Regions from separate parts of the Rhodopseudomonas sp. P1 genome, predicted to be linked through region 1. Evidence: predicted binding sites of a transcription regulator. Region 1 holds the regulator's gene; each other region holds the start of a gene.

Evidence for each region. Region 1 encodes PhoB, which activates phosphate uptake and scavenging genes when phosphate is short. Its sites were predicted from a motif close to TGTCATNNANCTGTCAT; they were not measured.
Region 2: the regulator PhoB is predicted to act here: its motif matches at 4,096-4,112, upstream of ugpB (sn-glycerol-3-phosphate ABC transporter substrate-binding protein UgpB).
Region 3: the regulator PhoB is predicted to act here: its motif matches at 2,465-2,481, upstream of LRC39_RS11520 (DUF47 domain-containing protein).
Region 4: the regulator PhoB is predicted to act here: its motif matches at 3,357-3,373, upstream of phnC (phosphonate ABC transporter ATP-binding protein).

What each region holds. Positions count from the first base shown of each region.
Region 1 covers NZ_CP088006.1:5,244,945-5,252,271, forward strand. Annotated here, with positions in the region: gene LRC39_RS24240 (Hsp33 family molecular chaperone) at 1-679, opposite strand, end outside; gene argF (ornithine carbamoyltransferase) at 934-1,869, opposite strand; gene LRC39_RS24250 (aspartate aminotransferase family protein) at 1,869-3,080, opposite strand; gene LRC39_RS24255 (GcrA family cell cycle regulator) at 3,557-4,066, shown strand; gene phoB (phosphate regulon transcriptional regulator PhoB) at 4,416-5,129, opposite strand; gene phoU (phosphate signaling complex protein PhoU) at 5,203-5,919, opposite strand; gene pstB (phosphate ABC transporter ATP-binding protein PstB) at 5,943-6,764, opposite strand; gene pstA (phosphate ABC transporter permease PstA) at 6,761-7,327, opposite strand, start outside.
Region 2 covers NZ_CP088006.1:62,369-69,695, reverse strand. Annotated here, with positions in the region: gene LRC39_RS00335 (lysophospholipid acyltransferase family protein) at 1-259, shown strand, start outside; gene aroA (3-phosphoshikimate 1-carboxyvinyltransferase) at 263-1,600, opposite strand; gene LRC39_RS00325 (TIGR02300 family protein) at 1,743-2,147, shown strand; tRNA gene LRC39_RS00320 (tRNA-Ala) at 2,218-2,293, shown strand; gene LRC39_RS00315 (GIY-YIG nuclease family protein) at 2,451-2,687, shown strand; gene LRC39_RS00310 (CaiB/BaiF CoA transferase family protein) at 2,733-3,938, shown strand; gene ugpB (sn-glycerol-3-phosphate ABC transporter substrate-binding protein UgpB) at 4,168-5,496, shown strand; gene ugpA (sn-glycerol-3-phosphate ABC transporter permease UgpA) at 5,664-6,545, shown strand; gene ugpE (sn-glycerol-3-phosphate ABC transporter permease UgpE) at 6,545-7,327, shown strand, end outside.
Region 3 covers NZ_CP088006.1:2,473,816-2,481,142, reverse strand. Annotated here, with positions in the region: gene LRC39_RS11535 (peptide chain release factor 3) at 1-76, opposite strand, end outside; gene sugE (quaternary ammonium compound efflux SMR transporter SugE) at 306-620, shown strand; gene LRC39_RS11525 (inorganic phosphate transporter) at 727-1,737, opposite strand; gene LRC39_RS11520 (DUF47 domain-containing protein) at 1,752-2,396, opposite strand; gene LRC39_RS11515 (DUF4407 domain-containing protein) at 2,996-5,566, shown strand; gene LRC39_RS11510 (branched-chain amino acid ABC transporter permease) at 5,719-6,690, opposite strand; gene LRC39_RS11505 (branched-chain amino acid ABC transporter permease) at 6,692-7,327, opposite strand, start outside.
Region 4 covers NZ_CP088006.1:761,422-768,748, reverse strand. Annotated here, with positions in the region: gene LRC39_RS03625 (YheT family hydrolase) at 1-704, shown strand, start outside; gene LRC39_RS03620 (DUF1045 domain-containing protein) at 701-1,405, opposite strand; gene LRC39_RS03615 (alpha-D-ribose 1-methylphosphonate 5-triphosphate diphosphatase) at 1,428-2,621, opposite strand; gene LRC39_RS03610 (chloramphenicol acetyltransferase) at 2,618-3,295, opposite strand; gene phnC (phosphonate ABC transporter ATP-binding protein) at 3,475-4,287, shown strand; gene phnD (phosphonate ABC transporter substrate-binding protein) at 4,396-5,304, shown strand; gene phnE (phosphonate ABC transporter, permease protein PhnE) at 5,373-6,254, shown strand; gene phnE (phosphonate ABC transporter, permease protein PhnE) at 6,251-7,117, shown strand; gene LRC39_RS03585 (hypothetical protein) at 7,264-7,327, shown strand, end outside.

The DNA.
Region 1 (7,327 bases):
GGGTGCCTTCCGGCGCGTCGCCGGGATGCAGATCGGCCTGGCGCGCGCGCTCCGGCGACTTCGGCAGGAATTGCAGCAGCATGCCGCCGGCGCGCCAGTGATGCCGGCCGCCCTCGCCGCCACGCCACTCTTCGCCGACCGCGAGCCGCACCTTGGTGGGGATCTGTTCGGAGCGCAGGAAGTACTCGTGCGCAGCTTCCTCCAGGCCGCCGCCGTTGAGCGCCACGAGGCCCTGATAGCGCCGCATGTCGGGGCCCTGATCGATCGTCATCGCCAGATGGCCGTTGCCGAGCAGTGCGCCGGAGCTGAGGCCGGGCTCGAGCTTGGCCTCGTCGTAGCGCGCATAGGCGCGCAGCCGGTCGGGCGCCTGGAAGTCGACGATCAGGAACGACACCGGGCCGTCGGTCTGGGTTTGCAAGATGAAGCGGCCGTCGAACTTCAGCGACGAGCCGAGCAGCGTCGCCAGCACGATGGCTTCGCCGAGCAGCTTGGCGACCGGCACCGGATAGGCGTGCTTGGCGAGCAGCTCGTCGAGCGCCGGGCCGAGCTTGGTCAGCCGGCCGCGCAGATCGAGCGGGCCGACTTCGAACGGCAGCACGCTGTCGTCGATCGGCACCGCGGAAGGCGCGCGCACGGAGGGCATCTCGGGGGTGGTCGGATCGGGGGCTTGTGAGGTCATGGGCGCTTATCTGGGGGCAGAGGACGAAGTTCGAAAGGGCCGGACTGGAAGGCGAATGGCAGCGATGCCAAGGGGCAGGCTTTAGTCTCCCTCCCCCTTGCGGGGAGGGTGGCCGGCCGTAAGGCGCGGTCGGGTGGGGGAGCCACACGCTCAGTGCTCGGAGCACCCCCACCCCGGCCTCCGCTTCGCTCGGCCGACCCTCCCCGCAAGGGGGAGGGGCACGGCGGGCGCTTCGCTCACATGGGAAGAAGTAACTACGCGACCGCGCCGAGGCACCAGGCCAGAATGCCCTTTTGGGCGTGCAGGCGGTTCTCGGCTTCGTCGAACACCACCGACTGCGGGCCGTCGATCACCTCGTCGGTGACCTCTTCGCCGCGATGCGCCGGCAGGCAGTGCATGAAGATCGCGTCCTTGTGGGCGAGCGACATCAGCTTGGCGTTGACCTGATACGGCTTGAGCAAATTGTGGCGATGCTCGCCGTCCTTGTCGCCCATCGACACCCAGGTGTCGGTGACGACGCAGTCGGCGCCGCGCACGGCTTCCTCCGGATCGGTGCCGATGGTGATCGCCGCGCCGCTCTGCTTGATCCAGTCGCGCAGCGCCTTGCTGGGCGACAGCTGCGGCGGGGTGGCGATGTTGAGCTTGAAGTCGAAGCGCTGCGCGGCGTGAGCGAACGACGCCAGCACGTTGTTGTCGTCGCCGGTCCAGGCGATGGTGCGCCCCTTGATCGGGCCGCGATGCTCCTCGAACGTCATCACGTCGGCCATCACCTGGCACGGATGCGACTTGCGGGTCAGGCCGTTGATCACAGGCACGGTGGCGTTGGCGGCGAGCTCCAGCAGCGCCTCGTGATTGAGGATGCGGATCATGATGATGTCGACGAAGCGCGACAGCACCCGCGCGGTGTCGGCGATGGTTTCGCCGCGGCCGAGCTGCATCTCGGCGCCGGTCAGCATGATCGACTCGCCGCCGAGCTGGCGCATGCCGACGTCGAACGACACCCGCGTCCGGGTCGACGGCTTGTCGAAGATCATCGCCAGCGTCTTGCCGGCCAGCGGCTTGTCGGCATCGGCGTTCGCCTTGCGCTTCGCCTTCATGGCGACCGCAGCGGCCAGCATGTTGCGGAGCTCGGAGGTCGGCAGTTCGGTCAGATCGAGGAAGTGCCGCGGCGTGTTGCTGGAGCTGCTCATCACACCGCCTCCTTCTGCGCCGCCTGCCCGGCAAGCGTGACGCAGGCGCGCTCCAGTCGCCCGATCGCTTCGTCGAGTTCGGCCTCGCTGACGATCAGCGGCGGCAGCAGACGCACGACGTTGTCGCCGGCGCCGACGGTGAGCAGCTTCTCGGCCCGCAGCGCCGCGATCAGCTCGGGCGACGGCACCACCGCCTTGAGGCCGAGCAGCAAGCCTTCGCCGCGGATTTCGCTGACGACGCGCGGATGCCGATCGACGACGCCGGCGAGCTTCTGTTTCAGCAGCAGTGACATCTTCTTGACGTGGTCGAAGAAGCCCGGCTGCAGCATGATATCGAGCACCGCGTTGGCGGCCGCGACGGCCAGCGGATTGCCGCCGAAGGTCGAACCGTGCGCGCCCGGCGCCATGCCCTTCGCGGCTTCCGCGGTCGACAGGCAGGCGCCAATCGGAAAGCCACCGCCGAGCGCTTTGGCCAGCGACATCAAATCCGGCGCGACGCCGACCCGCTTATAGGCGAACAGTTCGCCAGTGCGGCCCATGCCGGTCTGGACTTCGTCGAAGATCAGCAGCAGGCCGTGCGCGTCGCACAGCTCACGCAGGCCGCGGAAGAACGCCAGCTCCGGCGAGCGCACGCCGCCCTCGCCCTGCAGCGGCTCGATCAGGATCGCGGCGGTGGTCGGACCGATCGCGGCCTTGACCGCATCGAGGTCACCGAGCGGCAACTGATCGAAACCGTCGAGCGGCTTGCCGTAGCCTTCCAGGTACTTTGCCGCGCCGGTAGCGGCGAGCGTGCCGAGCGTGCGGCCGTGGAACGCGCCTTCGAAAGTAATCACCCGGGTGCGCTCGGGCTCGCCCTTGGAGAAGTGGTAGTGCCGCGCCATCTTCAGCGCGCACTCGACCGCTTCAGCACCCGAATTGCAGAAGAACACCTTGTCGGCAAAGCTCTGTTCGCACAGCCGCGCCGCCAGCTTCTCGCCGTCCGGGCTCTTGAACAGGTTGGACATGTGCCACAGTTTGGTCGCCTGCTGCTGCAAGGCTTCGACCAGATGCGGATGGCAATGGCCGAGCGCGTTGACGGCGACGCCGCTGGTGAAGTCGAGGTAGCGCTCGCCATCAGTTCCGTGCAGCCAGACACCTTCGCCGCGCTCGAACGCGACATCCGCTCTGGCGAAAACCGGGAGGAGATGGGACGTTGAAGCGCTCTGAGACATGGCCGATCCGATCGGAAAATAGCGGGCCGCCGGCCGGCCGCGTCACGCGCATGACACGAACGCAGTCTGGGACAACGTACCCCGGAAACGAAACGTGCCGCCTTTCCAGGCGGCACGTGGGATTATTCTAGAAGCGTCGAACTCACTGTCAACACGGAGCTTCGACGAAGTGCTGCCGGAAAGCAGCACTCGCGCTGTTTGTTGTGGCTTCGCGGACTCACTCACAGGAGAAGGTGTGGACGCACCGGGTCGGACTCTTGCGCGCGAGTCACGGCATATTGTAGCCTTTTGACTGTCGGGTACGACATCTCGTGCGCGGTTTGTAATCCATTTCGAGTTCTCGGATGAGGCGTAACGCCGGGGCGGCAAGGGTCGTCCGGCGAGCGCTAAGGGATTCTGACAGCTGAGATTTTGACGACCTCACAGCCGCGGTTCCGCGCCGCCCTTCGGCGCCCGCGGCAGGAAGGGATAGAACTATGACGGCATTGACCTGGACCGACGAGCGCGTCGAGCAGTTGAAGAAATTGTGGGAGGGCGGGCTGTCGGCGAGTCAAATTGCCGCCGAGCTTGGCAACGTTACCCGCAATGCCGTGATCGGCAAGGTCCACCGCCTCGGCCTGTCGGGCCGGGCCAAGAGCCCCACGTCGGCAGCGCCGCGGCCGCGCAAGGCGCGCCCGGTGCAGCAGATGATGAGGGTGACCCGCCCGGTGGCGCGCGGCAACACCGCGCTGGCGCACGCTTTCGAAGTGGAAGCCGAGCCCGATCCGATCGCCTTCGACAACGTGGTTCCGATGAACCAGCGGCTGTCGCTGCTGGAACTCAACGAAGCCACCTGCCACTGGCCGGTCGGCGACCCGTCGAGCCCGGAATTCTTCTTCTGCGGCGGCAAGTCGCTGCCGGGCCTGCCCTACTGCGCGCATCACTCGCGCATCGCCTATCAGCCGGTCGGCGATCGCCGCCGCGCAGCTCCCAAGACCACGCGCTAGACTGACGCCGCCTGCCCGAGGCCGCGGCAAACCGCGCGTGCAGCGCAGGGCTGCGCCATCCCTCCAAACTGTCATCGCCCGCAAAAGCGGGCGACCCAGTATTCCAGAGCGTCGGTTACTTCCCCCCACTCACTGCAATACTGGATCCTCCGCCTTCGCGGAGAATGACGCTGCTATGTTGGGCTGAGGCCGCAGCTGAACGATTGCAAAAGCGATAGAGTCGACAAACGCCGCCATCGCGTCGTTCCCACGTGTCGCTAAATCACGCTCGCGGTCATCGTGATTTGAAACGAGTGTCTTGGTGGGCACGCTTCGCTTTGCCCACCCGACGTCGCAAACCTGCTAACAACTACGACGGGCTGCCTTCGACCTTGGCGAAGCGGTCGTCGAGCGCGTAGCCGGCGCCGCGGACGGTGCGGATCGGGTCCTGCTCGCGACCGATATTGAGCAGCTTGCGCAGGCGGCCGATGTGCACGTCGACGGTGCGCTCATCGATATAGATGTCGCGCCCCCAGACGCCGTCGAGCAGCTGCTCGCGGCTGAACACCCGGCCCGGGTGCTCCAGGAAGAATTCGAGCAGGCGATACTCGGTCGGGCCGAGATCGATCGGCCGGCCGGACCGCGCCACCCGGCGCTTGTCGCGATCGAGTTCGAGATCACCATACGCCAGCACGGTGGCGAGCCGCTCCGGCGCAGCACGGCGCAGCAGGCCCTTCACCCGCGCCAGCAGCTCCGGCACCGAGAACGGCTTGACGATGTAATCGTCCGCCCCGGTGGCGAGCCCGCGGACGCGCTCGCTTTCCTCGCCGCGCGCGGTGAGCATGATGATCGGCAGTTGCTTGGTGTCGTTGCGCGCCCGCAGGCGGCGGCACAGTTCGATGCCGGACAGGCCCGGCAGCATCCAGTCCAGGACCACGAGATCCGGAATCCGCTCCTTCATCCGGGTGTCGGCGTCGTCGCCGCGTGCGACGGTCTCGACCTCGTAACCTTCTGATTCCAGATTGTATCGCAGCAGCGTCGTCAGCGCTTCCTCGTCTTCAACTACCAGAATGCGCGCAGCCATCGTCGTCCTCGTCTCAGTGTCGTCTCGATCCGTCCCATGGCGCCGGCCCGGCGGGCCGGCCGCCAGAGCAGCGTCAGTTGCCAGGCGTCGCGTTGGCGAAGGTGGTCATGTCGCCCTTCGGACGCTTGTCCATGATCTGCTGGCCTTCGATCATGTAGAACACCGTCTCGGCGATGTTGGTCGCATGATCGCCGATCCGCTCGATGTTCTTGGCGCAGAACATCAGGTGAATGCAGAACGAGATGTTGCGCGGATCTTCCATCATGTAGGTGAGCAGCTCGCGGAACAGCGAGGTGCAGATCGCGTCGACTTCCTCGTCGCCGTTCCACACCACCATCGCGGCCGGCAGATCGTGCGCCGTATAGGCATCGAGCACCGCCTTGACCTGCGATTGCACGAGGTCGGTCATGTGCTCGAGGCCACGGATCAGCTTCAGCGGATGGAAGTCGCTGTCGATCGCATTGACGCGCTTGGCGATGTTCTTCGACAGATCGCCGATCCGCTCGAGGTCGGTGGCGACGCGCATCGCGCCGACGATTTCGCGCAGGTCGATCGCCATCGGCTGGCGCCGCGCGATGGTCAGCACCGCGCGCTCTTCGATACTCCGCTGCATCTGGTCGATCTCGGCATCGGCCGCGACCACGCGGGAGGCCAGCGCGACGTCGCGCCGGATCAGCGCATCGACCGAGTCGACGATCTGACGCTCGGCCAGGCCGCCCATCTCCGCAACCAGCCGGGTCAGATCCTGCAGGTCGCCGTCGAACGCCTTGGTGGTATGTTCGAATCCCATATCCGTGCTCCTCGCCCGCCGCGTCAGCCGAACCGGCCGGTGATGTAGTCCTGGGTGCGCCGATCGCTCGGCGAGGTGAAGATCTTGTTGGTCGGGCCGAACTCGATCAGCTCGCCGAGATACATGAAGGCGGTCGACTCCGACACGCGCGCCGCCTGCTGCATGTTATGGGTCACGATCGCGATGGTGTATTGTTCCTTCAGCTCGTCGATCAGCTCTTCGATCTTGGCAGTGGAGATCGGGTCGAGCGCCGAGCACGGCTCGTCGAACAGGATCACTTCCGGCCGCACCGCGATGGTGCGGGCAATGCACAGCCGCTGCTGCTGACCGCCCGACAGGCTGAGGCCGGAGGCATTGAGCTTGTCTTTGACTTCGTTCCACAGCGCCGCGCCGCGCAGCGCCTTCTCGACACGTCCGTCCATCTCCGACTTCGAGATCTTCTCGTACAGCCGGACGCCGAACGCGATGTTCTCATAGATCGTCATCGGGAACGGGGTCGGCTTCTGGAACACCATGCCGACCCGCGCGCGCAGCAGGTTGAGGTCGAGCTTGGGGTCGAGGATGTTGGTGTTGTCGAGCAGCACCTGCCCCTCGGCGCGCTGCCCCGGATACAGATCATACATCCGGTTGAAGATGCGCAGCAGGGTCGACTTGCCGCAGCCCGACGGACCGATGAACGCGGTGACGCGGTTGGTGGCGAGCGCCAGATTGATGTGCTTCAGCGCGTGGTTCTGACCGTAGTAGAAGTTGAGGTCGCGTACGGTCACCTTGGCCGGGCCGTCCGGCTGGGCGCCGATCGGCGGCATCGCGGACGGAACGCTGGTGGCGATCGAGATCTCGGTCATTTCGTGGTCCTCTCGGCGCCGATGATGCGCGCGCCAATGTTCAGGGCAAGCACGGTCAGGGTGATCAGCAGCGCGCCGGTCCAGGCGAGCTGCTTCCAGTAAGCGTAGGGGCTCTGGACGAAGTTGTTGATGGTCACCGGCAGGTTGGCCATCGTCTTGGTCAGATCCAGGCTGAAGAACTGGTTGCTGAGCGCGGTGAACAGCAGCGGCGCGGTCTCGCCGGCGACACGGGCGGTCGCCAGCAGGATGCCGGTGATCAGACCGGCGCGGGCGGCGCGATAGGCGATCCGGCGGATCACCAGCGAGCGCGGCAGGCCGAGCGCCGAGGCGGCTTCGCGCAGCGAGCTCGGCACCAGCAGCAGCATGTCTTCGGTGGTGCGCACCACCACCGGGATCACGATCACCGCCAGCGCCAGCGCGCCGGCGAGCGCCGAGAACCGACCCATGGTCACCACCACCGCGCCGTAGATGAACAGGCCGATGATGATCGAGGGGGCGCTGAGCAGGATGTCGTTGATGAAGCGGATCACCGAGGTCAGCTTGTCGTACTTGCCGTATTCGGC
Region 2 (7,327 bases), 140 kb from region 1:
TCTCGACATGGCGCGGCTGACCGGGCTGCCGATCCTGCCAGTCTCAGTCAGCCTGTCTCGTCACAAGCTGCTTCGGAGCTGGGATCGGCTGATGCTGCCCGGGCTTTTTGCCAAGGTCGCGATCCGGTTCGGCGAGCCGATCACTGTCGAGGCGGGCTCGCCGACCGCAGAGATCGCAGAGCGGCTGCAGGCGGCTCTGACCGCCGCCCAGAACGAAACCGACCGGATCGTCGGCCTTCAGCCGGTCGAAGCGGCCTGAGGCTCAGCCGAATTCGGCACCGAGCCGCTGCATCATCGGAACGAAGTCCGGGAAGCTGGTGGCGATGAAGGCGGTGTCGTCGACCGTCACCGGCTTGTCCGAAGCGAGGCCCATCGCGAGCGCCGACATCGCGATGCGATGATCCATGTGGGTGGCGACCACGCCGCCGCCCGGCACATGGCCCTTGCCTTCGACGATCAGATCGTCGCCGGCGATCTCGACCGCGACGCCATTGACCCGCAGCATCGCCGCCGTCGCTTCCAGCCGGTCGCTTTCCTTGACCCGCAATTCGTGCAGGCCGCGCATCACGGTGGTGCCCTCGGCGAACGCAGCGGCGACCGCCAGCACCAGATACTCGTCGATCATCGACGGCGCCCGCTCCGGCGGCACCTCGACGCCCTTCAGCTTCGATCCGCGCACGCGGAAACGGGCCATCGGCTCGCCGGCATCGCCCCGGATGTCGCTGTCCTCGATCGAGGCGCCCATCTCGCGCAGCGTCGTGATCAGGCCCGTGCGCAGCGGGTTGGTCATCACGTCGGTCAGTTCGATGTCGGAGCCGGGCACCACCAATGCCGCCACCATCGGGAAGGCGGCCGACGATGGATCGGCCGGCACCACCACCGGGGCGCCGCGCAATTCGGGTTGGCCGGTTAATGAAATCTTACGGCCATGGGCACCTTCGGCCTCGGTGACGATCGTGGCGCCGAAATGCTGCAGCATCAGCTCGGTATGATCGCGGCTGGCTTCGGCCTCAATCACCGTCGTGACGCCGGGCGCCGACAGGCCGGCGAGCAGCACCGCGGATTTGATCTGCGCCGACGGCACCGGGGTGCGGTACAGAATCGGCAGCGGATCGCGGGCGCCCTGCAGGGCCAGCGGCAATCGGCCGCCCTCACTGCTCGACACCACTTTGGCGCCCATCAGCTCCAGGGGATCGACGATTCGCCGCATCGGCCGGCTGCGCAGCGACGCATCGCCGTCGAACGTCGCCAGGATCGGCGATCCGGCGACTGCGCCCATCGCCAGCCGGCAGCCGGTGCCCGAATTGCCGAAATCCAGCGGGGCTTCCGGTGTGGCGAAGCCGGCGACGCCGACGCCGTGCACGCGCCATTCGCAGTCGCCGGTGCGCTCGACCTTGGCGCCCAGGGCGCGCATCGCCTTGGCGGTGTTGAGAACGTCCTCGCCCTCGAGCAGGCCGGAGATTCGGGTCTCGCCGACCGCCAGCGCGCCGAGAATCAGCGCCCGGTGCGAAATCGACTTGTCGCCCGGGACGCGCGCGGTGCCGTGCAATGCGCCGCTCTTGCGCGCCTGCAGCGGCGTCGGCTGGTTCGAATCAGTCAAGATTGTGGTCCCTCGCGGCTGCGGGTGATTCGGCCTGGCATTGCGGCCGTCCTCGCGGCCTTCGGCATAAACCGCTATTGACAGCGGCGTGCCAACTAGCCAAGTGAAGCACCGTTTTTCAAGAAATCCCAAGGTTGCACAAGTGGCGAAATCCGATCTCGGAACCAAACGCATTTGCCCGACGACGGGCAAAAAGTTCTACGATCTGAACAAGAATCCCGTGATCTCGCCCTACACCGGCGAGGTGGTGCCGATTGCACCGGTTACGGCGCCGCGCACCCGTGCGGATCAGCGCGCCCCTGTTGGCGCGGATACGGAAGCCCCCGAGGCGATGGAAGCCGAAGAGCTGGTGTCGCTGGAAGAGGCCGATGCCGAGGAGAACTCCGGCAAGGTCAAGGCCGTGGTGCCGGAATCCGAGGACGACATCGAAATCGACGAGGCGATCGACGACGATGACGACGATTCGACCTTCATCGCCGATGAAGAAGAAGAGGATGAAGACGTCACGGACATCATTGGTGACGTTTCTGGCGATGAGGAGACTTGAGATCGTCGCCGATATGTGATCAACGATTGCCGCGCGGCCGATTTTGATTTGCGCCGCGCACCCAGGGTAAGGGGCCATAGCTCAGCTGGGAGAGCGCTTGCATGGCATGCAAGAGGTCGGCGGTTCGATCCCGCCTGGCTCCACCATCCTTCGCTTGCTTCGCAAGCTTCGGCTCGGCAAGCCGACCACCCCATCGACGCGAAGCAAGAGAAGGATGCCGCGGCGTAGCCCGCAGGGCGAAGCCGGGCTAAATTCGCTTCATTGTCTCGAATCGATTTCGAGCGCCTTAGCGCGGGGTGCTCAATGAAATACGTCTACATTCTTCAAAGCGAAGTTTCTGAGCACTTCTACGTCGGCATCACTGACAATCTGCCTGCGCGGATTGGTAAGCATAACGCCGGCGAAGTCCCGCATACGTCGAAATTCCGCCCTTGGAAGCTGAAGACGTATGTTGCTTTCAGCGACACCCGTCAGGCGGTTGCTTTTGAGAAGTACCTTAAGTCCGCTTCAGGCCGTGCGTTTGCCAAGAAGCGCCTTTGAGAGTTAAGTTCTCCGCTCCTGCAAAGCTTCGGTAAGAAAGCCCTTATGACCTCTGCATCGATGCCCGGCGCGATCGCCGGATTGCGTGTAATCGATCTGACCCGCGTGCTTGGCGGGCCCTACTGCACCCAAATCCTCGCCGACCACGGCGCCAACGTCATCAAGGTCGAACCGCCGGCCGGCGACGAGGTGCGCGACTGGGGGCCTCCGTTCCATGACGAGGACGCGGCGTATTTTCTCGGCGTGAATCGCAACAAGCGTTCGATCGGCCTCGATCTCGCGTCGCCCGGCGGGCGCGAGGTGCTGTTGAAGATGCTCGAAGGCGCCGACGTGCTGATCGAGAACTTCAAGCCCGGCACGCTCGACAAATGGGGCCTCTCCAACGAGGTGATTCGCGAGAAGTTTCCGCGGCTGGTGCATTGCCGGATTTCGGGCTTCGGCGCCGATGGCCCGCGCGGCGGCAACCCCGGCTATGACGCCATCATCCAGGCGATGACCGGCATGATCGCCGCGACCGGCTCGCCGGAGAGCGGACCGGTGCGAATCGGTGTGCCGCTGGTCGACATCACCACCGGCCTGTATGCGACCATTGGTATCCTGATGGCGCTGGCGGAGCGTGAGCGCTCCGGCAAGGGCCAGTTCGTGGAGACCACGCTGTACGAAACCGGTCTCGCGATCATGCATCCGCATACCGCGAACTATTTCCTGCATGGCAAGCCGCCGGCGCTGACCGGCAACGAGCACCCGAACCTGGTGCCGTATTCGACCTTCAACGCCCGCGACGGCCAGATCTTCACCGGCGTCGGCAATGACGGCACGTTCCGCAAGCTGTGCAAGGAAATCGGCAAGCCGGAGCTCGGTACCGATCCGCGCTTCGCGCGCAACAAGGACCGCATCGCCAACCGCGCTGCGCTCCGCGCCGAACTCGAGGCGGTGTTCAGCCAGCACGATGCGGTGCCGCTGTGCGACCGGCTGCTCAATGCCGGCTTGCCCGCCGGCCCGGTGCAGTCGATCGACAAGGCGCTGACCAGTCCCCACACCGCCTACCGCGGCGATGTGATCGAGAAGGATTGGTACAAGGGCGTTGCCTCGCCGATCCGGTTCGAGCGCACCAAGGCGAGCCTGCGCGGCCTGCCGCCGACGTTCAGCCAGCACGCCAACGAAGTGCTCGGCGAGTTCGGCTATTCGGCGGACGACATCGCCAAGCTGAAGGCCGACGGCATCGTCAGCGGCCCCGAGCGCAAACGCTGATGAGGACGGCGCCGGCCGCGATGCCGGCGCCGTTCATTCTGCTCTCGCTACGCACCCAGCTGCAATTACCGCAGTGCAGGAACTCTTGCACTGCATCATAAGCTGTTGCGACGACAGCGATGCCGCCGCTTCCTCCCCGGCGGTGCCTCGCTTATACGGTCATGTGTCTGTCATCGCGCACTGCTACGCGCGCCCACCACGACAGCACGTGCCCAACCGGGAGGTTTTCATGGCATTTCGATCCTTTGGCCTGACCGCGGCCGCCGCGACGGCGATCGCCGCGACGCTGGCGATGGCTGCGCCGGCATATGCGGTCACCGAAATTCAGTGGTGGCACGCGATGACCGGCGGCAACAACGATGTCATCGTCAAGCTGGCCAATGACTTCAATGCCGCGCAGAGCGACTACAAGGTGGTGCCGACCTACAAGGGTGGCTACGCCGATACCATGAACGCCGGCATCGCCGCGTTCCGCGCCGGCAACGCGCCGCACATCCTGCAGGTGTTCGAAGTCGGCACCGCCACCATGATGGCGGCGACCGGCGCCGTGAAGCCGGTCTACAAATTGATGCAGGAAACCGGCGAGCCGTTCGACCCGAAGGCGTATCTACCGGCGATCACCGGCTACTACTCGACCTCCAAGGGCGAGATGCTGTCGTTCCCGTTCAACTCGTCCTCGATGGTGATGTGGGTCAATCTCGACGCGCTGAAGAAGGCCGACATCGCCGAGATTCCGAAGACTTGGCCCGAGGTGTTCGAAGACGCCAAGAAGCTGAAGGCTGCCGGCTACGCCACCTGCGGCTTCTCCACCGCCTGGGTCACCTGGGCCAATCTCGAGCAGCTCTCGGCCTGGCACAACGTGCCGCTGGCCAGCAAGGCCAACGGTCTCGACGGCTTCGATACCAAGCTCGAATTCAACGGCCCGGTTCAGCTCAAGCATCTGCAGAAGCTGATCGAACTGCAGAAGGACAAGACCTACGACTATTCCGGCCGCACCAACACCGGCGAGGGCCGCTTCACCTCGGGTGAGTGCCCGCTGTTCCTGACCTCGTCGGGCTTCTTCGGCAACGTCAAGTCGCAGGCCAAGTTCAACTGGACCAACGCGCCGATGCCCTACTATCCGGACGTCAAGGGCGCGCCGCAGAATTCGATCATCGGCGGCGCTTCGCTATGGGTGATGGGCGGCAAGAACGCCGCCGAGTACAAGGGCGTCGCCAAGTTCCTGGCGTTCCTGTCCGATACCGATCGCCAGGTCGCGATCCACAAGGCCTCGGGCTACCTGCCGATCACCAAGGCGGCCTACGAGAAGGCCAAGGCGGACGGCTTCTACAACGAGCAGCCGTATCTCGAAACCCCGATCAAGGAATTGACCAACAAGCCGCCGACCGAGAATTCGCGCGGCCTGCGGCTCGGCAACATGGTGCAGCTCCGCGAACTGTGGGCCGAGGAGATCGAGCAGGCGCTGGCCGGCAAGAAGACCGCCCAGCAGGCGCTCGACGCCGCCGTCGAACGCGGCAACGCCATGCTGCGGCAGTTCGAGAAGACGGCGGTGAGGTAAGCACCGTTACCCCTGGCGTCATGCCCCGCGAAGGCGGGGCACCCAGTATTCCAGAGCGTTGCGATTTGAACGGCAACGACATGGAGTACTGGGTCGCCCGGTCAAGCCGGGCGACGACGGACAGGATGCTTGTCGAGTCTTCCGGCCACAGGTAAGCAACTCGTCACATGCTCAAGCAGGCCGTCTTCCAGTCCAAGTTCCTGCCCTATCTGCTGGTCCTGCCGCAGCTCGTGGTGGTGCTGGTGTTCTTCTATTGGCCGGCCGTGCAGGCAGTGATCCAGTCGTTCCTGCTACAGGACGCCTTCGGCCTGTCGACCGTGTTCGTCTGGTTCGACAATTATCGCGAGCTGCTCGACCAGCCCGACTACTTCGCCGCGATCATCCGGACCTTCGTCTTCTCCTTCGCGATCGCGCTGTCGTCGCTGTCGCTGGCGCTGCTGCTGGCGGTGATGGCGGACCGGCCTCTCCGCGGCTCGACATTCTACCGCACCATGCTGATCTGGCCCTACGCGGTGGCGCCGCCGGTGGTCGGCGTGCTGTGGGTATTCATGCTCAATCCGTCGCTCGGCGTGATCGCGCACGGGCTGCGCGCGCTCGGCGTCGACTGGAACCCGCTGCTCGATGGTGATCAGGCGGCGCTATTGATCGTGCTCGCGGCGGCCTGGAAGCAGATCTCCTACAACTTCCTGTTCTTCCTCGCCGGGCTGCAGGCGATTCCGTCCAGCGTGATCGAGGCGGCCGCGATCGACGGCGCCCGGCCGATGCGCCGGTTCTGGACCATCATCTTCCCGCTGCTGTCGCCGACCATCTTCTTCCTGGTGATCGTCAACGTCGTGTACGCGTTCTTCGACACCTTCGGTATCATCGACACCATGACCCGCGGCGGTCCGGCGAAGGCGACCGAAACGCTGGTCTACAAGGTGTATCAGGACGGCCTGCTCGGCTCGAACCTCGGCAGTTCGGCGGCTCAGTCGGTGATTCTGATGGCGATCGTGATCGCGCTGACGGCGATCCAGTTCCGCTTCGTCGAGCGCAAGGTGAATTACTGATGGTCGAGCATCGGAAGTTCGGAAATCTGGTGCCGCATCTGATCCTGTGGATCGGCGTCGCGATCGTGGCCTTCCCGGTCTATCTGGCGTTCGTCGCCTCGACCCAGGACAACGCCACCATCGCCAACGGCCAGATGTCGCTGCTGCCCGGCGGCCACTTCCTGGAAACCTATTACAAGACCATCTTCGTCGGCTCCTCCGGCACCACCCGCGAGCCGGTCGCCAGCATGCTGTTCAACTCCTTCGTGATGGCGATGTCGATCGCGCTCGGCAAGATCGCGATCTCGATCATCTCCGCCTATGCGATCGTGTATTTCCGGTTTCCGTTCCGGATGACGATCTTCTGGCTGATCTTCATTACCCTGATGCTGCCGGTCGAGGTCCGGATCTATCCGACCTACAAAATCGCCGCGGACCTCAATCTGCTCGACAGTTACGCCGGGCTGGCGCTGCCGCTGATCGCGTCGGCGACCGCGACGCTGCTGTTCCGACAGTTCTTCATGACGGTGCCGGACGAACTGTTGGAGGCGTCGCGGATCGACGGGGCCGGGCCGCTGCGATTCTTCTGGGATACGCTGCTGCCGCTGTCGCGCACCAACATGGCGGCGCTATTCGTGATCTTGTTCATCCTCGGCTGGAATCAATATCTCTGGCCGCTGCTGATCACCACGCGCGACGACATGCAGACCATCCAGATCGGTATCCGCAAGATGATCGTCACCTCGGATGCGCTGACCGAGTGGCCAGTGGTAATGGCGACCGCCGTTCTGGCGATGCTGCCG
Region 3 (7,327 bases), 2.5 Mb from region 1:
GCCGCCGCGCCACTTCATGGGCGAGCGAAAACGGGGTCGAGGACGGCGCTTCGGCCGGAACAGCGGTGTCGGACATTCATCAGCCTGTGGCAGGGAAAGCCGGCGCGATCAAGGGCTTCCGGCGGGTCGTGGCGCCGGCAGTTGCGCGGCGGAACGGCGTCCCTCATATAAGGGATCGAGGACGACCTCAAAATCACCTTTTCGGCCGGGACGACCCGGCCTCCTCAACACCGCGCATTGCGCCGGCGCGCCATCCCGTTGGATGGCCTCATGAAAATTGCCCGGACGTGCGCAAGGAGGCCGCTATGGCTTGGTTCTATCTGTTCGTCGCCGGTCTGATGGAGATCGGCTGGGCGCTCGGCCTGAAATACACCGAAGGCTTTACCCGCTTGGTTCCGACGGCGCTGACCGTGTCGGCGATGGTCGCCAGCGTCGCACTGCTCGGGCTCGCGCTGAAGACGCTGCCGATCGGCACCGCCTATGCGGTATGGAGCGGCATCGGCGCGGTCGGCACCGCGGCACTCGGCATCGCGCTGTTCGGCGATCCGGCCACAGTCGGCCGCCTCGCCTGCATCGGCCTGATCGTCGCCGGCATTGTGGGGCTGAAAATGGTGGGCTGACGCCGACCAGTCCATCCGTCATTGCGAGGAGCAAAGCGACGAAGCAATCCAGGATTCGGTATGCCGGCCTTGGATTGCTTCGCTACGCTCGCAATGACAGCCCGCTTCAGAACGCCGGCACCAGCCGCGTCGCCCAATACGCCAGCGCCGCGACGATCGCCGAGGCCGGGATCGTGATCACCCAGGCATAGACGATCGAGCTTGCCACGTTCCAGCGCACCGCCGACATCCGGCGCGCGGCGCCGACGCCGACGATCGCACCGGTGATGGTGTGGGTGGTCGACACCGGCACGCCGAGAAAGGTCGCCATGAACAACGTCGCGGCGCCGCCGGTCTCCGCGCAGAAGCCCTGCATCGGCGTCAGCTTGGTGATGCGGAGCCCCATGGTGCGGACGATCCGCCAGCCGCCCATCAGCGTGCCGAGCGCCATCGCGGCCTGGCACGACAGCACCACCCAGAACGGCACCGAGAACTCGCTGCCGAGATAGCCCTGCGAATACAAAAGCACCGCGATGATGCCCATCGTCTTCTGGGCGTCGTTGCCGCCGTGGCCGAGCGAATACAGCGACGCCGAGGCGAACTGCAGAATGCGGAAGGCGCGGTCTACCGCGAATGGCGTCGACCGCACCGACGCCCAGGAGACGATCGCCACCAGCACCAGCGCCAGCAGAAAGCCGACCAGCGGCGACAGCACGATCGCCAGCAGCGCCTTGGTCAGACCGCTCCACACCGCGGCCGACAGGCCCGCCTTGGCAAGGCCGGCGCCGAGCAGGCCGCCGATCAGCGCGTGCGACGAGCTCGACGGGATGCCGAGCCCCCAGGTCACCAGGTTCCAGACAATGGCGCCGGTCAGCGCCGCGAAGATCACCGAGGCGTCGATCACGCTGGGCTCGATGATGCCGGTGCCGATGGTGTTGGCGACGTGCAGGCCGAACACCATGAAGGCGATGAAATTGAACGAAGCCGCCCAGAACACTGCATATTGCGGCCGCAGCACGCGGGTCGAGACGATGGTGGCGATCGAATTGGCGGCGTCGTGCAAGCCGTTCAGAAAGTCGAACAGCAGCGCGACGGCGATCAACCCGACCAGGATGGGCAGCCCGAGCGAAGCGTCCACGGCCGGCCCCTGCCCTAGACCTGCTCGATGACGATGGAATTGATCTCGTTGGCGACGTCGTCGAAACGGTCGGCGACCTTCTCAAGGTGATCGTAGATCTCTGCGCCGACGATGTAATCCATGGTGTTGGCGTTACGGTGCTTGAGGAACAGTTCCTTCAGCCCGATGTCGTGGAGATCGTCGACCCGGCCTTCCAGCTTGGTGATCTCCTCGGTCATCGCCGTCAGCATCTGCAGGTTCGGCCCGATCGACTGCATCAGCGGCACCGCGCGCCCGACCAGATTGGCGCTTTCGACCAGGAGCGACCCGATCTCGCGCATCGGAGGTTCGAACTCGCGGACCTCGAACAGGATCACCGCCTTGGCGGTCTGCTGCATCTGGTCGATGGCGTCGTCCATCGAGTTGATCAGGTTCTTGATGTCGACCCGGTCGAACGGTGTGATGAAGGTGCGGCGCACCGCGGTCAGCACCTCGCGGGTGATGCTGTCGGCCTCGGATTCGAAATGGCTGACGCGCTGGCAGTGCACCAGCGTTTCGTCGCCGCCGCGCAGCATGTCCTGCAGCGCCTGGGCTCCCTGCACGACCGTATGCGTGTGCTGGGCGAACAGGTCGAAGAACCTCTCTTCCTTGGGCAGAAAGGCTCGAAAGTATCGTAGCATCGGGAGCTATCCGGTTGACGTAACGCGGGTTCGTAGGTCGGCCGTGGGAGGCCGGAGACGCCCGACCGCGTCACACCGGCGTCATAAAACACTTCAGAGGCTCACAGGCAACCGTCCATTCCGGACCGATTGGACGTGGGAGCCGCGGACCGGTCCTGTCCGCGATCGGACGGCACGGGATCGGGACATTTCCGCAATCGCCGTCCCCCCTCGTCCACAGGTTTCGCGCCGCCGCCGGGTTGCCGGCGGACACCTTGTCACGGCCCGGGTCTCGCTAGCTCGCGAATCACTTCAACGCGCTGATGTGAAATCGAGCCCCGAGAGGTCGCTTAGCAGTGGTAATCGAGGAATGGACGGACGTGTCCGCCCCCACCATCACGACAAAATATTGAGGACGGCGAAGGCCGCCTCCCCGCCTCTCCAACTCAGCAAGTTTGCAATCGATCACGGTCACTTAGCAGCAACTGCTGAGATCAAATCGGAGCCTGGTGACTCGCCTACTAAACGTCGCCTCGTATTGAATTTGTTTACGCTCTGTTAGACTCGATCGACCTGTCACAACCAAACCGCGGCGCATGTCACCGCAGAACTGGGCGGCCATGATTCAACGCGTTCTTGGCATCATCGCTGGCGTCGATCGCAAGACTCTTCAGAGCTGCCCGCCCTCCGACAAATTATGGGCCACGCATCTCGGTGCATCGCTCTGTCTGTCGTTCGTGGTCGTGCTCGGCGTGTCGTTCCACGCCACCGGCTACATGATCGACAATATATGGACTCGGCTGCTGGTCTCGACGGTGATCGCGCTGACCGTGCTGATGTTCGACCGCGCGCTGTGCCAGTCTGACTGGTTCTATCAGGGCACGCTGTGGAATACCTCTGCGATCCAGTCGCGCGCCGAGGCGAAGCAGACAGCCTGGCGGTTCGTCCGCGTCGGCATCCGGCTGCTGCTGTCGTTCGGGCTCGCCTGGGTGATCGCGATGTTCCTGGAACTCGCGATCTTCTCCTCGACCATCAACGAGAAGATCGAAGCCGACCGCGTCGCCGCCAACCAGCCGATCTACGACAAGATCGCAAGTTTCGAAGCCGGGCTGAACGCCGAAGCCAAGCGCCGGCTCGCCGACATCGAACAGCTCGAGGCGCTCCACCGCGACGCCCTCACCGAGCAGCCGAAGCCGGAGCCGACCACCCAGGCCCGCACCGAGGACATCGAGCAGCAGATCCGCGCGCTGGCGACCCGCGAAGCCGGCATCCGCGCCGACATCGCCGAGATCGACAAGACGATCCAGCGCTACATCGCCGACATGAACGCCGAAGAGTTCGGCCTGAAAGCCACGCCGAACAATTCCGGCCGCCCCGGCGCCGGCCCCCGCTACGAATTCGCCAGGAAGCAGCGCCAGGCTTTCCAGGCGCAGCGCGCCGAGCGTGAAGCCGAGATCGCCCAGCTCCACGTCCGCCGCGACGACCTCCGCGCCGCTCAGGCCAAGATCACCGCGGATGCGCTGGGCGCCCGCGAGCAGGAGCGCGGGGCGATCAAGGCGCGCGCCGATGCGCTGCAGCAGCGGATCGATGCGGCCCGCGCCGACCTGAAGCAGTTCGAAGTCGACAAGGCCGCCAGCGTCGCCGACTTCCGCAAGAAGGTGATGGCGGACTCCTATTACCAGGAGAAGAAGGACAAATTCGATCCGCTGACCCGGATCGCGGCGTATCAGGAATTGAAGAACGACCCGCGTGACGGCGCCACCATGACGCTGTTCTCGTGGATGACCCGCTGCTTCATCATCTTCCTGGAAATCGTTCCGGTGGTTGCGAAAATCTTCTTCTCGCCGCCCAGCGTCTACGCCGCGAAGATTCAGGCGCAGGTCGAACGCGCGCGGCAGCGCATCGAGAACAACGAAGACCTCGAGGACGAAGCGCCGAAGCCCGCTCCGGCAGCCGCGGTGGCTGCGGTCGGCCAGCCAGCGGCGCCTGCTGCCGTCGCAGCCGCGCAGCCACCGGAACAACCACCGAAGCCACAGCCTGTGGCGCCGGAGCCGGTGCGCGCCGAAGAACCGCCCCCCGCACCGCAGCGCCCGGCGGAGCGCCCGCGCAGCTTCGAGCATGCGTCCTACGATGACGAAGCCGAGTACGAGGAGATGCGCCGCCGCGACGATCGCCGCGCCTACGAATGGCGGCGCTACGGCGGTCGCGACAGCGATGGCGGCTATGACGAATACGATCCGCGTGAGGTCGAACGCCGCGAGTTCGCTCGCCGCCACGACTACGACCGCTATGACGACCGGCCGCGCCGCGCCACCGCTCGGCGTGCCCAGCCGCAATTCGTCGCACGGGACTATGCGGTGCGCGACTATGGCGGCCGTGACTTCGCCGAACCGGACTACGAAGCCAGCGACATCGACGTCCGCAATCTGATCATGCCGCGGCGCGGGTCAGCGCGGCGCGAGGCCTATGCGGTCGAACCGGCCGCGCGGGTTCGGGTCCCCGTCGATGACCGCGCGATGGCCCGGAGCGCTGCCCTGGAGCCGGCCGCCGAACGCAGCCTGCGCTGGCCGGACGGCATTCCGGTCGACGACCACAATACCCGCGAACTGGTGCGTCAGGTGCTGGCCGATGCCGGCTCAGCCGCCCGCGCCGAACCATTGCGCAGCGAACCGGTGCCGACCGAGGCGCCGCGCGTCGAAGCCCTGCGCCCGGTCGAGGCTCCGCGCCCTGAGCCCGTCCCCAGCGAGCCGGCCGCCGTCGAGCTCGCGACGCCCGAGCCCGCGACAAACGAGCCTGCTGCCGCAGAGCCTGTCGTCGTCGCAGTGGCCGAACCGGCAGCCTCGATCCCGGTCCCAGAGCCGGCCATGACGGTCGCTGAAGCACCGCCGCAGGCGCTGGAGCCGGATGTCCTGCCGAACGTGCTGGCGCGCACGCGTCCGGCCCCGGTGGAGCAGCCGACGCCCCAGGCGGCGATCGCAAGCGACACCGCGACGGCAAGCATCGGCAGTCCCGAGGCCATCGGACCGCAGTTCAAGTCCAGCGGCGACGTCGAGAAACTGATGACCGACGCTGTCGAGCAGGCCCGGCCGCGCAAGAAGGCGGCGCATCCTCGGCGGGAGCATCACGCCGAAGGCGAAGCCGAATTGCCGCTGGAGCACAAGGTGCGACACGAGACGCCGCCGCAGGCGTAACGCCTGCGGAATTAGAGCCGCCCCAACAGAAAACCGCCGCGCGGCTCAGCCACGCGGCGATTCTTGTTTCTGACAGCGGTCTAACGAGGCCCGCGAGCCAGAAGACCAGCGCCCTTTGCGGCGCTTGCTTTCCCTCTGCCCTCGCCTCGCCGTTATAGCGAGCGTTTGAACAGGTGCCCGATCTCGCCGACGATGCCGCGGCGGAAGGTCAGCACGCAGGCGACGAAGATCACGCCCTGGATCACCGTGACCCATTGGCCGAAGCCCGCAAGGTATTGCTGCATGGCGATGATCACGAAGGCGCCGACCACCGGGCCAAACACCGTCCCGAGGCCGCCGACCAGCGTCATCAGCACGATTTCGCCGGACATCGACCAGTGCACGTCGGTCAGCGAGGCATTCTGCGCCACGAAAACTTTCAGCGCGCCGGCAAAGCCGGCCAGCGTGCCCGACAGGATGAACGCCAGCAGCTTGTACTGGTCGGTCTTGTAGCCGAGCGAGATCGCCCGCGGCTCGTTCTCGCGGATCGCCTTCAGTACTTCGCCGAACGGCGAGTTGATCGCCCGGTAGATGATCAGGAAGCCGAGCAGGAAGCCCGCCAGCACCACGAAATACAGCGTGGTGGCGTTGGACAGGTCGATGAAGCCGAACAGCTTGCCCTGCGGAATGCCCTGGATGCCGTCTTCGCCATGGGTGAACGGCGCCTGCAGATAGATGAAGTACAACAGCTGCGACAGCGCCAGCGTGATCATCGCAAAATAGATGCCTTGGCGGCGGATCGCGATCAGCCCGGTGACCACAGCCAGCGCGAACGAGGCGCCGGTGCCGGCGATGATCGCCAGTTCCGGCGGCAGTCCCCACACCTTCAGCGCATGGCCGCTGACGTAGCCGGCGGTGCCGAGAAACATCGCGTGGCCGAACGACAGCAGGCCGCCATAGCCGATCAGCAGATTGAAGGCGCAGGCGAGCAGCGCGAAGCACAGTCCCTGCATCACGAAGAACGGATAGACGCCGGTGAACGGCACCACCACCAGCAGCGCGGTCATGATGCCGAACGCGATCATCTCGTCGCGCACCGGGCGGCGGGTCGTGGTCGGGACGGAATTCTGCGTAATCGTGGTCATGTCAGGTTGCCCGTCCAGTCAGGCCCGAGGGTTTCACCAGCAACACCAGCACCATCAGCACGAACACCACGGTGTTGGAGGCCTCGGGGTAGAAATACTTGGTCAAGCCCTCGATCACGCCGAGGGTGAAGCCGGTGATGATCGAGCCCATGATCGAGCCCATGCCGCCGATCACCACCACCGCGAACACCACGATGATCAGATCGGCGCCCATCAGCGGCCGGACCTGGTTGATCGGCGCCGACAGCACGCCGGCCAGCGCCGCCAGCCCGACGCCGAGTCCGTAGGTCAGCGTGATCATCCGCGGCACGTTGATGCCGAACGCCCGCACCAGTGTCGGGTTCTCCGTGGCGGCGCGCAGGTACGCGCCGAGCCGTGTGCGCTCGATCAGGAACCAGGTAAGCAGGCACACCACCAGCGAGAACACCACCACCCAGCCGCGATACACCGGCAGATACATAAAGCCGAGATTGATCGCGCCGCGCAGCTGTTCGGGGATCGCATAAGGCAGGCCGGACGAGCCGAAATAGTTCTGGAACACGCCCTGGATGATCAGCGCCACGCCGAAGGTCAGCAGCAGGCCGTACAGGTGATCGAGCCCGGACAGCCATTGCAGCAGCGTGCGCTCCATCACCAT
Region 4 (7,327 bases), 840 kb from region 1:
TGTCGATTCCGCACTTTCGCGGCTGCTCGGGCGAACTCAATCTGGCGCCGCGCTCGTATCACTCCGGCGACTTCCAGGAAGTCGGCTGGCTGCTGGCGCGAATTCGCGACCGCGCCGATGCGCCGGTGCTCGCCGCCGGCGTCTCGCTCGGCGGCAACGCGCTGTTGCGCTGGGCGGAGGAAGCCGGAAGTGGTGCCGCAGAGATCGCGCGCGCAGTGGCGGCGGTCTCAGCCCCGCTGGATCTCGTGGCCGCCGGCGCCGCGATCGATAGCGGCGTCAACCGCCTGATCTATACCCGGCATTTCCTGCGCACGATGATTCCGAACGCGCTCGCGAAATGGCAGCAGCATCCGGGGCTGTTCGATCGCGACCGCGTGCAACGGGCAACGACTTTGCGTGAATTCGACGATGCCTTCACGGCGCCGCTGCACGGCTTTGCGGGTGTCGATGACTACTGGACCCGTGCCTCATCCAAGCCGCATCTGCACCAGATCAAGATCCCGGCTTTGGTCGTGAACGCGCGCAACGATCCGTTCGTGCCGGCCGCCTCGCTGCCGACACCGGACGACGTCGGCACGATGGTGACGCTCTGGCAACCCGATGAAGGCGGACATGTCGGCTTCGCCACCGATCCCTGGCCCGGCCGGGTCACCGCCATGCCGGAGGCGGTCAGCGAGTGGCTCGGCTCCGTTCTCGAGCGCTAATAATCGGCGCTGCGCAATTCGAACTGCGCGATACTCTTGAACCGGGCCCCGCGCGCGTCCTGGCGCAGCACAGCGATCCGATCGATTGCAATCCGGTCGATGCCCGCGGCCGCGAATTGTCTCCGCAGCAGCGCCAACAATTCGTCGTGGCGAGCCGGATCGAGCGAACCGGTCAGCGTCATGTGAAACCGGAACTCGTCCATCACATAAGGGTAGCCCCAGCGATCGAGATAGCCGACCTGCTCGGGCGTCAACCGTTCCGGCTTGCGCCGGGCGCGATCCTCCGCCGACAGCGGCGCCCGAAATTCATCGAAATCGCGAACGCAATCGGCCGCGAGCTGCTGCAGCGACTCGGACGGCACTTCCGGCACCAGCGCGATGAACCCACCGATCGGCCTGATTACCGGGGCAATCTGCGGAATCGCCCGTGGCGTTTCGGCAAAGGTCGCACAGGCCCACAGCAGGTCGCTCTCGCTGCGGCCGCCGATCAACCCGAACGGCGCCTTCAGGGTGGCGTGAAAGCCGTAGCCGCGTGGGTCTGCGGTGATGTCTCGCCAGTCTTCGATCGCCGCGGTCGGCGCGGCGAACGGCACGTCTTCGCCGGAGACGACATCGTAACCGAGCATCGTCGCCCCGAACTGCGCAAGAGCGCTGCCCGCGGCGGGCAGGTAGTAAATCGCGTAGCGTGGAAAGTTCGACATCGCCGATGATGATAACGTCAGATCAGGCGGCAACGCCAGCCGGGTGCGGCAGTTTGCGCGTGATCACGAAGCGCTCCGGATCGTCGACATGCACCAGCCGGCCGCCGGCGATCACAGCGACGATCCGCGGCCGCAACGCGACCCGATCATCGACCAGCAGAACGTCAGCGCGCTGGCCGCTCGCGATCGTGCCGCGCTCGGCGAGACCTGCGGCGCGGGCGGGGTTTTCCGAGATCAGCTTCCAGGCCTGCTCCAGCGGAAGGATGCCGTCATGCACCAGGCGGAACGCCGCGAGCAACGGCGCCGGATAGTAGTAGTCGGAGGCCAGTACCGAGCATAGTCCCTTGGCGATCATATCGGCCGCTTTGGTCCAGCCGGTATGGCTGCCGCCGCGCACCACGTTCGGCGAACCGAACACGATGAAATCGCCGTGCAGCGCCGCATCGCGCGCGGTCTCCTCGGTGGTGGGGAACTCGGCAATGCCGACGCCGAGATCGCGATAACCCTGCCGTATCGCCGGGGTATCGTCGTCGTGCGACAGCATCGGCATCGACACCTCGCGGGCGATGGCGGCGAGGCGCCGGTTCGCCTGTGGCACTTCGTCGCCGCGCGCCGCGACGCGCTCGACCAGCCGGTCGAATTCATCGTCGGATAGGCCAGTACGCTCGACCATCCGGTTGCGCTTCTGCGGCTTGGCGAGGTTCGCCAGCGTCGTGTCCATGTGATCGTTGAAGGCGAACAGATCGACGCGGCGATCAGCGATCCACTGCGCGATCTCGTCGACCGCATCGAGATTGAAGGTCTCGTGGCGCAGATGAATGCGGGTGTCGGCGGAAAGCCGCGGCTTGGTCAGATCGATCGCATCCAGCATCCGGCGGGCGTTGTCGGCGCTGCGCAGGCCGGGCTCCCACGACCAGGTGACGGCGTGAAAGACCGTGGTCAGGCCGTTGGCGATCGCCTGGCGGTCGCTGTCGATCAGCGCCACGTCGATCGGAAAGTCGACGCCGGGCCGCGGCATCATCTGCCGCTCGAAGGCGTCGCCGTGCAGATCGACGATGCCGGGCAGCACCAGCAGCCCGCGGGCATCGATCCGGATCGCCGCATTGCCGCTCGTGGAGCCGACCGCCGCGATGGCGCCGCCAGCGAGCTGCAACGATGCCTCGGCAATCTCGTCGCCGACCAGGGTCCGGCCGCCTTCGATCGCGATCTCGCTCATCCCATCACCTGCTGTTCTGCCGCCGGCTCTCGGTCCGATGGCTGCACTTCGGCCGCACCTTCATATCGGTCGAGGAATTCGTCCACTGACAATTTCCGGAAGTCGGGCAGCGCGGTGCGCAACGCTTCGTGGCCCCAATTCCACCACGCCAGCGCGACCAGACGCTCCGCCTGTTGCTCGGAGAAACGGCGGCGGATCGGCCGCGCCGGATTGCCGGCCACGATGGTGTAGGCCGGCACGTCCCGGGTGACGATCGCGCCTGCCGCAACCACCGCGCCGGTACCGATGTTACGGCCCGGCAGCACGATGGCGCCGTGACCGATCCAGACGTCGTGGCCGATCTCGACATGATGCGAGCGGCGCCAGGCGAAAAACTCGGCGTCGTCGCTCTCGCCCTCGAAATAAGTACTGGCGCGGTAGGTGAAGTGCGCCTGGGTGGCGCGCTGCATCGGGTGATTGCCGGGGTTGATCCGGGTCATCGCCGCGATCGAGCAGAACTTGCCGATGCTGGTGTAGGTGATCTGCGAGTCGTTGACGACGTAAGAGTAATCGCCCATCGCCACTTCGTTCAGGATGGTGCGGGCGCCGACTTCGCAATAGGCGCCGAGGGTGACGTCGTGCAGCTTGGCGGTCGGATCGACGGTCGGCGCGACCGTCAGCAGTTTCGCAGCCATGGGATTCTCGTGCGCGATGATTGGGGGTGAGCCTGTCATCGACGCCGCCCGTGACGCCGTCGTGACGCATCGATGACGCAGCGAAGACCTTGATATGTCGGCCGAACTACATCGACTGTCACACGGCTGCAAAACAACAGCGTTAGCGATTCCTCCCGAACCTGTTTCGGGAGCAGCGCATGCTGGTAGTTGAGGGTCTGACCTGCCGTTTCGGCAGCAAAGCCGCCGTAGATGGCGCATCGTTTTCGGTGGAGCGCGGCAGCTTCGTCGGGGTGATCGGCCGATCCGGCGCGGGCAAGTCGACCCTGCTACGCATGCTGAACCGGCTGGCGGAGCCGTCCGAGGGACGCATCCTGTTCGAAGGCGTCGATGTGACCGCGCTGCAGGGCCGCGAACTGCGACAATGGCGCGCACGCTCGGCGATGATCTTTCAGCAGTTCAACCTGATCGGCCGTCTCGACGTACTGACCAATGTGCTGATGGGCCGGCTGTCCGAAGTGCCGTCGTGGCGCTCGCTGGTGCAAATGTGGCCGGAGCAGGATCGCGCCCTTGCGATCTCGGCGCTCGATCAGTTCGATATGGCGTCCTATGCGGCGCAGCGCGCCGACCAGCTTTCCGGCGGCCAGCAGCAGCGCGTCGCGATCGCCCGCGCCCTGGTGCAGCAGCCGGACATCGTGCTCGCCGACGAGCCGATCGCCTCGCTCGACCCGCGCAACACCAAGATCGTGATGGATGCGCTGCTGCGCATCAACAAGCACTTCGGCATCACCGTGCTGTGCAATCTGCATTCGCTCGATCTCGCCCGCAGCTATTGCGACCGGCTGATCGGCATGGCCTCGGGCCGCGTGGTGTTCGACGGTGCGCCGGCCGCGCTCACCGATCAGATCGCGCGCGAACTTTACGATCTCGAAGCCGACGAAGTGCTCGGCGCAGCGCCGCACGTTCCGCACGGCCTTCCCGCCCCCGCATTGGCCGGCGTCGCCGTGGCCTGATCCCGGCGGCGATCGTTCGCCGTTTTCCCTATCCGGCACCGCCCGCGGCGCGTCCGCGTGCGGTCGCCGTGTTTCGACCGTTCACCGACTGAAGAGACAGGAAACCTCATGATCAAGCTCCGTACTCTCGTCGCCGCCGCTGCCGCGCTGGCGTTCACCGCGCACGCCGCGCCGGCGCAGGACTGGAAGGCGAAATATCCCGAGCTGGTGTTCGGCAAGATCCCGGACGAGAACGCCTCGGGCACCACCACCCGCTGGACCCCGCTGACCGACTACCTCACCAAGCAGCTCGGCGTGCCGGTGAAGCTGCGCATCGCCAACGACTATGCGGCGGTGATCGAAGGCCAGCGCGCCGGCAACATCCACATCGGCATGTATGGCCCGGCGTCCTACGCCCGCGCCTATCTGGTCGGTGCCAAGGTCGAGCCGTTCGCCATCGAGGTCAACGGTGACGGCTCAAAGGGCTATCACTCGGTGCTGTATGTGAAGAAGGACTCGCCCTACCAGAAGATCGAAGATCTCAAGGGCAAGAATCTCTGCCTGGTCGACCCGAATTCGACCTCCGGCAACAACGTGCCGCGCTTCATGATGAACAAGATGTCGATTGATCCCGACAAGTTCTTCGCCAAGGTGATCTACGCCGGCAGCCATGAGAACGCGGTGATCGGGGTCGCCCAGGGCACCTGCGATGCGGCGTTCAATTGGTGGAACACCGAGGACGAATCCAACCTGCTGCGGATGGACCGCAAGGGCATGGTCAAGGCCGCGGACTTCCGCATCATCCTGAAGTCGGACCTGATCGTGAACTCGCCGATGGCCTATCTGTCGGACCTGCCGGAAGACCTCAAGGCGGCGATCCGCAAGGCGGTGCTCGATCTGGCCACCAACGATCCGGAAACCTTCAACAAGATCTATGAAGGCAAGGCCAAGCCCTATGCGGCGACCAGCCACAAGGACTACGAGCCGGTGGTCGAGCTAATCAAGTTCGTCGACAGCCTGCGTAAGTCGAAGTCCTGACGCATCCCAGCACATCATCGGACGTGGGCGGCCCACCGGTCGCCCACGTCGTCATGTCGGACAACCGAATGCAGGCAGCCGTCACAGAACTTCCCGAACCGCAGCTCCGCGCCCTCGCCGATCACTACGACGCGGCGGTAGCGGCGAAGCGGCGTCGGTTGGCGCTCGGCGGCGCGATCCTGATCGCCGCGATCGCCGCGGCCGCCTGGATGGGCGAAGTCAATCTGGTCAAGCTGGCCGATAATTTCTGGCGGTTTCCGTCCTACTTCATTTCGATCGCGCCGAAGCTCGCGCTCGCAACCTTGTGGACCGACCTCGCCGACTGGTTCTGGGGCATCAAGCGGTGGACCGGGTTGCTGCTCGACACCATCCTGATTGCCTATGTGGGCACGCTGCTCGGGGCGCTCGCCGGCTTCGCGCTGTGCTTTCTCGCCTCGGCCAATCTGGTGCGTTCGCGCACGCTGGTCTTCGTCACCCGCCGCTTCCTTGAATTCTGCCGCACCGTGCCGGAGATCGTATTCGCGCTGCTGTTCGTGCTGGCGTTCGGGCTCGGCCCGCTGCCCGGCGTGCTGGCGATCGCGATTCACACCGCCGGCGCGCTCGGCAAGCTGTTCGCCGAAGTCGTCGAGAACATCGACGACAAGCCGCTGGAAGGCGTGGTGTCGTCCGGCGGTGATTGGTTCGAGATGGTCCGGTTTGCGGTGGTGCCGCAGGTGCTGTCGAACTTCGTCAGCTACGCGCTGCTGCGGTTCGAGATCAATGTCCGCGGCGCGGCCGTGATGGGCTTCGTCGGTGCCGGCGGCATCGGTCAGGACCTGATCGAAGCGGTGCGCAAGTTCTATTACAGCGACGTCAGCGCCATCCTGCTGCTGATCATCGTCACCGTGATGGCGATCGACTATTTCACCGAAGGCGTGCGCCGCCGCCTGATCGGCCAGGAGCGACGATGAGCACCGCCCGCCGCACCCTGAGCTTCGGCGACGAAGCCGGCATCGCCGCCCGCTTTCCCGAACACTTCCGTCCCAACTGGATCAACCGCGCCAAGCTGATCGGCGGCCTGACATTGGCCGCGGCCATCTTCGTGTTTGGCCTGATCCGTCTCGAGATCCCGTTTGACAGGTTATTCAGCGGCATCGGCCGTCTGATCGAATTTCTCGGCCTGATGCTGCCACCCGATCCGGGATCGTGGCAGCTCGCGCAAGTCTATCTGCACGCGATGGGCGAAACGCTGGCGATCGCCTTTCTCGGCACGCTCGGCGGTGCATTGCTGGCGTTTCCAGTGTCGTTCCTGGCGGCGCGCAACGTGCTACGCATCCGCCCGCTGCAATTGCTGACACGGCGCCTGCTCGACGCAGTGCGCGGCGTCGACACGCTGATCTGGGCGCTGATCTGGGTCGGCGTCGTCGGGCTCGGCCCGTTCGCCGGGATTCTGGCGGTGATGTGCTCGGACTTCGGCAATTTCGGCAAGCTGTTCTCGGAGGCCTTCGAGGCCGCCGACGAAAAGGCGAGCGAAGGCGTCAAGGCGACCGGCGGCTCGCACGTCCACAGCGTCCGCTTCGGCATGTTGCCGCAGGTGGTCCCGATCCTGGCCAGCCAGGTGCTGTACTTCTTCGAATCCAACACGCGCTCCGCCACCATCATCGGCATCGTCGGCGCCGGCGGCATCGGATTGCAGCTCGCCGAGCAGATCCGCGTGCTGGAGTGGCAGAAGGTGTCGTTCCTGATCCTGATGATCCTGGTCACCGTGGCAGCGATCGACTGGATCTCCAGCAAGCTGCGCTTCGCGATCATCGGCCGAAAGGCGGTTGGATAGCCACTGATGCGCGTGCGGATCGATCCCGACCCATTTCTTTATGTCGCCCCTATCAGAACGCAGTCGTCGGCCTCTCGATCCTTTATGCCGATCGGCCGATCTTTCCGTTGCGTTCGGCAAGTCCCGAACGACACGGAGGATCGAGCATGTACAGCCAGGGTGCGATTTATAGCGGGCGGAATCGCAGGGCCACCGTCCGGGCGCAGAAGG